Regions from separate parts of the Streptococcus sp. DTU_2020_1001019_1_SI_AUS_MUR_006 genome, predicted to be linked through region 2. Evidence: predicted binding sites of a transcription regulator. Region 2 holds the regulator's gene; each other region holds the start of a gene.
What was found. Region 2 encodes Rex, which represses fermentation and respiration genes when NADH is low (regulators of the CRP and FNR family bind a similar motif). Its sites were predicted from a motif close to TTGTGAANTANTTCACAA; they were not measured.
Positions count from the first base shown of each region.

Region 1: the regulator Rex is predicted to act here: its motif matches at 1,278-1,295, upstream of adhP (alcohol dehydrogenase AdhP).
Region 3: the regulator Rex is predicted to act here: its motif matches at 909-926, upstream of RRU92_RS03415 (zinc-dependent alcohol dehydrogenase family protein).

Region 1 covers NZ_CP135436.1:179,129-181,402, reverse strand. Annotated here, with positions in the region: gene adhP (alcohol dehydrogenase AdhP) at 155-1,174, opposite strand; gene RRU92_RS00915 (gamma-glutamylcysteine synthetase) at 1,544-2,274, shown strand, end outside.
Region 2 covers NZ_CP135436.1:1,512,987-1,515,260, forward strand. Annotated here, with positions in the region: gene RRU92_RS07310 (hypothetical protein) at 1-437, opposite strand, end outside; gene RRU92_RS07315 (gamma-glutamyl-gamma-aminobutyrate hydrolase family protein) at 461-1,150, opposite strand; gene RRU92_RS07320 (redox-sensing transcriptional repressor Rex) at 1,166-1,807, opposite strand; gene RRU92_RS07325 (DUF4649 family protein) at 1,888-2,103, opposite strand; gene RRU92_RS07330 (DUF1831 domain-containing protein) at 2,113-2,274, opposite strand, start outside.
Region 3 covers NZ_CP135436.1:667,083-669,356, reverse strand. Annotated here, with positions in the region: gene RRU92_RS03415 (zinc-dependent alcohol dehydrogenase family protein) at 1-833, opposite strand, end outside; gene nagA (N-acetylglucosamine-6-phosphate deacetylase) at 972-2,123, opposite strand.

The sequences.
Region 1 (2,274 bases), 830 kb from region 2:
TCAAAGAGCAAACTAGGAAGCTAGCCGCAAGCTGTACTTGAGTACGGTAAGGCGAAGCTGACGTGGTTTGAATTTGATTTTCGAAGAGTATTATTGCTAAAAAAACGAGGTGGGATTTTCTGTCCCTACCTCGTTTTGGCATTTATTATTTATCTTAATGGGTAAAGTCTAGAACCATGCGGCCTTGGATGGTACCGGCAGCCATTTCATCAAAGACAGCAATGGCATCTTCGACAGGACGTTTTTGAACGACTGGAACAACGAGACCTTCAGCACCAAATTGGAAGGCTTCTTCCAAATCTTTACGTGTTCCAACAAGGGAACCGATGACCTGAATACCGTCAAGAACTGTTTTGACAATGCTTAGATCCATCATTTCTGAAGGGAGTCCGACAGCTACTACACGACCGCCTGCACGAACAGAGTCAACTGCTTGGTTGAAGGCAACTTTTGATACAGCTGTTACGATAGCTGAGTGAGCACCACCGTTTGTTTTTTCTTTGATAAGACCTGGAACATCTTCGACTTCAAGACCATTAATCACGATATCAGCACCAACTTCTTTAGCTAGAGCAAGTTTATCGTTGTTAATATCTACTGCGATAACGTGAGCGTTGAATACTTTTTTAGCATATTGAACAGCTAAGTTACCAAGCCCTCCAGCACCATAGAGTACAACCCATTGGCCTGGTTCAACTTTTGCTTCTTTGATAGCCTTGTAGGTAGTAACACCAGCGCAAGTAATTGAAGAAGCTTGGGCTGGATCGAGACCTTCTGGAACCTTAACAGCATAATCTGCAGTTACGATACATTGTTCTGCCATACCACCATCAACTGAGTAGCCAGCATTTTTCACTGTGCGGCAAAGAGTTTCGCGCCCAGTTGTACAGTATTCACATTTGCCACAACCTTCAAAGAACCAAGCAACACTAACACGGTCGCCAACTTTTAGGCTCTTAACATCAGGAGCAACTTCTTTGACGATACCGATACCTTCGTGACCGAGAACACGTCCTGGAACTTTTCCAAAGTCACCATGGGCAACGTGGAGGTCTGTGTGGCAAACACCACAGTACTCAACTTCAACAAGTGCCTCCCCAGTTTCGAGCGGACGGAGCACTTTTTCTTCAATAGCAACACCAGTGCTTTCTGGATTTACAACAACAGCTTTCATAGCTATCCTCCTTGGTTAGTAGTTGAGGTGCAGAGGAAAAGGGGCTTGCCTTGACTCATGATTCAAGTGAAGTCGAATTTGAACTGCCCTCTTTTTTGTCTATATGTGAATTGTATCACTATATTTAATATAGTACAAGGGATTTGATGCAAAAACATATGTAATCGCTTAACCAGTTGATGAGACTGTGAAAATTGAACAATGATATCTGACGTCTTGTCATAAAATTCCATATAAAGAGGAAGTTATTTGGTCTTAAATCTAGGGAGCGAGCTTGAAACAGACTTTCTAAGGCCCTTCTCTAGGACTTTTTGATATAATAGAGAGTAATTTGTTTTCTAGTATGAGAAATTAGAATGAGAGGTATGTATGTCCCCTTCAGTTCAGTTATTAAAAGACCGCTATTTAAAGAATATCAAAGAAAATCCAGAGCTCTACATCGGTATTGAGTTGGAGTTTCCTATCGTTCATACGAAAGGCCAACCTACAGATATTGAAGTCAGCAAGGAATTGATGCGTTTTTTAGTTGACGCTCTCAGTCTGGAAGTTGAAAAGGAGGACCAGGATGGAAATCCGATTCAGCTTGTAGAACCGGTGAGTCAAGATCGTATTTTGTTTGAGGTTTCCTACACAACACTTGAGTTTGCCTTTGGTCGAGCTCGGAATATCCAAGAGATCGACCAACGCTTTCAAGCTTATATGAAGGTGATTCAGGAAAAGCTTGGGGAAAAGGATCATGCGATTCAGGGTTGGGGGATTCATCCTAACTGGAATATCAATGATAATCTGCCTGTCGCTTATCAGCGTTACCAGATGTTGATGGACTATCTGAAGATGGGCAACAATCAGGAGTCCGTTTCTTTGCATGACTTTCCAGCCTATGGTGCATTTATCTGTGGGAGTCAAGTTCAGTTAGATGTCTCGAAGTCAAACTACTTACGAGTTATCAATGCTTTCACTCAGCTTGAGGCAGCCAAAGCTTTCTTATTTGCCAATTCTGAGTTTTCAGGAGCAGACTGGGATACTCAGATTTCACGAGATATCTTTTGGGAAGACTCCATGCATGGGATTTATCCAGAGAATGTTGGTGTCAATGCCAG
Region 2 (2,274 bases):
GCATAGGATTCTACTTGAGTCATATCTATGACAGGAAGTGGATCTAATGTAGCGACTAGCAATTTTTCTTGCACGATAAAATCAACAATAGCATTGAAGTCTTTTATTTTATAATACCTTTTTTTATGGATGAGGATATCCCTGTAAAAACCGACCGATGAGCGAAATTTACCTTTTAATTTAGCATCTGTTTTTTTACAAAATGGTTTTGCCTTTTTAGACCACTTTTTGAGTTGCTTTTGTTTTTCTTTTTGAGATAGTTTATCAAGATTCTCTTTATCCTTAGAAAATGCTTGATAGCTTTCGGCTGTTAAAAGTCTGTATAGATTAGAAAGTTGAAAATAAACTTCTATTTCCTTGCTCTTAACAAAAGTGAAAATATTAACTTCTAAATCTCTCAAAATATCATGAGTAGAAGGTGTTTTAAGTTCATTCATGATTTAATAACCTATTAGTAGCCTTAGAGTTCATTGACGACATAGTCGAAAAGTGTTTTATCTTTGGGGCGATTTTCAAAAAGAAATTCCGGATGCCATTGAACACCGAGAAAGGAAACATCATCTGTACTCATAACAGCTTCAATAATGCCATCCTTAGGGTCATGAGCTACAATCTTTAAGTTAGGTGCTAAATCCTTGATACTCTGGTGGTGGAAGGAGTTGATATGGGAGATTTCTCCATAGATTTCTCGAAGAACAGTATCAGGTTCTGTTACCAAACGTTGTGTTGTGTACTCGGCAGAACAATCCTGCCAGTGGTCTTCGATATCTTGATACAAAGTTCCACCCATAGCAACGTTAAAGAGTTGAGTCCCACGGCAAACAGAGAAAATAGGTTTCTTTTGTTTGATGGCTTCTTTTATAAGAGCTAGCTCAAAAATATCTCTTTGAAGGTGGTAGTCATCGCTATCGATTGTTTTAGGCTCACCGTAGAACTTTGGATCGACATTTTGTCCACCTGTCAAGATGAGCTTGTCAATCATACTGATATAGTGGCTAGCCATTTCTTGATCACCAATCGGTAGGATGATGGGAATCCCTCCAGCGTCTTTAACGCCTTCAATAAAGCCTTTTGCTGCGTAGCTCATCATAAGCTCATCATCAGGATGAGCTTTTTCGTTTCCTGTAATCCCAATAACTGGTTTTTTCATAAATGCTTTCGCTTTCTAATCCTCTTTTCTCATGAAATAGAGGAGAGTTTGCAATTCACTAGTTAAATCCACATATTGAGCCACCACATCTTTTGGTAGTTGGAGATGAACGGGTGAAAAGCTTAAAATTCCTTTAATACCTGCTTCGACAAGGAGATTAGCTACTTCTTGTGATTTGACACTCGGAACAGTTAAGATTGCAGTTTTTACATCTGCATTTTTTATTTTATCCTTGATTTGGGAGATTCCATAAATTGGAATTCCATCGGGAGTTTTTGTCCCAACTTCAGGATGGTCATCCAAATCAAAAGCCATAATAATTTTCATTTTGTTTCGTTCATGGAAACGGTAGTGAAGGAGAGCGTGCCCCATATTACCAATACCCACCAACATAACATTTGTAATAGAATTATCATTTAGAAGATCAGCAAAAAACGTCATTAGTTTTTTGACATCGTAGCCAAATCCACGGCGACCAAGTTCACCAAAGTAGGAAAAATCTCGTCTAACGGTAGCAGAATCAATACCAATGGCCTCGGCAATTTGTTTTGAGTTGGCTCTTTCAATCTTTTCTGCATGAAATCTTTTAAAGATACGATAATAAAGAGAAAGTCTCTTTGCTGTTGCTTTTGGAATAGCAGACTGTTTTTCTTTCACAAAATCACAACCTTTCTAAATACTATTTTATAGAAAGATTGTGAAAAAATCAACAAAAACAAGAAAAAACTAAGAAAATCTTAGTTTATCTTTGTAAAATCATAGTGAAATAGAAAACGATAGAGATCTCCCAGAAGACCTTGATATATTTCTTTCCCCTTATAGGTAAGTGAAGTAATGACGGTCGTATCTGGAAGAGTCACACATCCTGAAAGTGACAGCATGAGTGCTTCGTAATCTTCGTATTCTAAAAGGCGATCGACTTGATAGGTATCCTTATAGGTTAATCGAAACATAGGGACCTTCTATCTTTCACTTTTAGTGAAAACACCACGTTCAACAAGACTGTCCATCAAGAAGTAGAATTTCTCTTGGTGGATATGAGTTTCTTCTGACTTAAAGATATCAACCAAACGTAGACCAAATTTATCAGTGATGTTGATTTTTGCACCAGTTAAGTCTTTGTT
Region 3 (2,274 bases), 850 kb from region 2:
AAATCAAACTGAACTGGTTTACCATGCACACCACAGTTGGCTACTGTTCCACCTACACCGATAATCTTTTGACAGAGATCAAACGTTGCAGGAATTCCTACCGCCTCAATAGCGACATCTACACCTCGACCATCTGTCAAATCATAAATTTCTTGTATTGCTTTTTCAGGGTCTGAAGAATTAATCTTATGAGTAGCACCGAAAGAAACTGCAGTATCCAAACGGTTATCGTCTAGGTCCACCATAATCAATTTAGCTGGTGAATAGAATTGTGCCGTCAAAAGAGCTGCCAACCCAACTGGCCCTGAACCAACGATAGCTACACTACAGCCAGGCTCAACTTTCCCTTTTAAGACACCAATTTCATAGCCAGTTGGCAAGATATCAGATAACATAACTAAGGCTTCATCAGACAAGTCAGATGGAGTATGATAAAGAGTATTATCAGCATGAGGCACACGAAGATATTCTGCTTGCATACCGTCAATCAAATGTCCAAAAATCCATCCACCTTCGTCTTCACAGTGAGCATAGATTCCTTTTTTACAATAGTAACACTTGCCACATGCACAAACACAAGAAATCAAAACCTTATCGCCTTTTTTGAAGTTTGAAACTCCTGCTCCAACTTCCTCTACAATACCAATTCCTTCATGTCCTAAGATTGTTCCACTCTTACAAGCAGGAACATCCCCTTTAATAATATGAAGGTCTGTACCACAAATAGTAGTCTTAACGATACGCACAATAGCATCTGTTGGCTTGCGAATAACTGGTTTGTCAACATCAACAAATGACGCAAGGCCTGGTTTAACGTAAGTATAAGCTTTCATAAGCAATCCTCCGCTTTTTTATTTGTATTGTTTATATCATAATTGTAAGCCTTTTCAATATAAAAATCAAGTAATATGTGAAAGTGTTCACGAATTTATTAAAAAAAGTAGAAACTAAAGTCGTTTCTACTTTTTAGATTATGCTTGATAGCGTTTTTCTCCATCTAGATAAGTTGCTACTAATTCCAAATCTTTATCTAGCACGATAAAGTCTGCATCGTAGCCTTCACGAATTTGTCCACAGACGTCATCGATATGAACTGATTTAGCTGGGTTCAGACTAGCCATCATGACTGCTTCATGAGGATTTGCAATTCCCCACTCAACGACATTTTTCAAACCATCTTTAAGTTTGAGAATGGAACCTGCCAAGTTACCTGTAGATTTAAGGCGAGCAGTCCCATTTGCAACTACAACTGGAAACTCCCCTAACATATAATCACCATCTTGCAAACCACCTGCTGTCATACAGTCAGTGATAAGGGCAATATTTTCAGTTCCTTTTTGTTTAAGAAGAATTTCGCAAGCCTTAGGATCCACGTGATGACCATCACAAATCAATTCTGCATAAGTGTGTGGTAACTCATACATAGCACCAACCATACCAAGTTCGCGGTGTGTTAAGCCACGCATTCCATTATATGCGTGAACCCATACACTAGCTCCAGCATCAACAGCTTTTTTTGCTTCATCAAAGGTAGCATTAGAGTGACCAAGAGCAACAGTTACACCTTCACCAGTAATTGTACGTACAAAATCCTCAACACCATCACGTTCAGGTGCAAGAGCAATTTTATTAAGAAGACCATTAGCAGCCTTTTGCCAAGCGCGGAATTCATCCATACGTGGATCTTTCATATAGGCAGGATTTTGAGCCCCCTTAAATTCTTCGGTGAAGTAAGGTCCTTCAAAATAAATACCACGAATCTTAGCACCAGATGCTTCTTGATAGCGTGCACCAATGTTCTCAGTAACCGCTAGTAACTGTTCAAATGATGAAGTAAGAGTAGTTGGAAGAAAACTAGTAACACCAGTACTAAGAAGACCTTCACTCATCGTATGAAGTGTACCTTCAATATTGTTATCCATAACATCAACACCACCGAAACCGTGAATGTGAGTATCAACTAGACCCGGTGCAATGCTGTAACCAGAGTAGTCGATAATTTCGGCATCCTCAGAAATCTCTTCAACATGCTTACCAAACTTGCCATCAATAAGTTCCAAATAACCTCCACGACGAATACCATGTGGATAGAAAAATTGATCAGCTTTAATATACTTAGGCATAATGATAACCCCCTTAAGAAATAATCTACTATTTATTATGTCAATTACATTATAAACCTTTCAAAACAATTTGTAAATGGTATAGACCTTTTTTAGTGAAATTTTAATAAATTATTCAACAAAAAAGACAAGATCCGAAAACCTTGTCTTT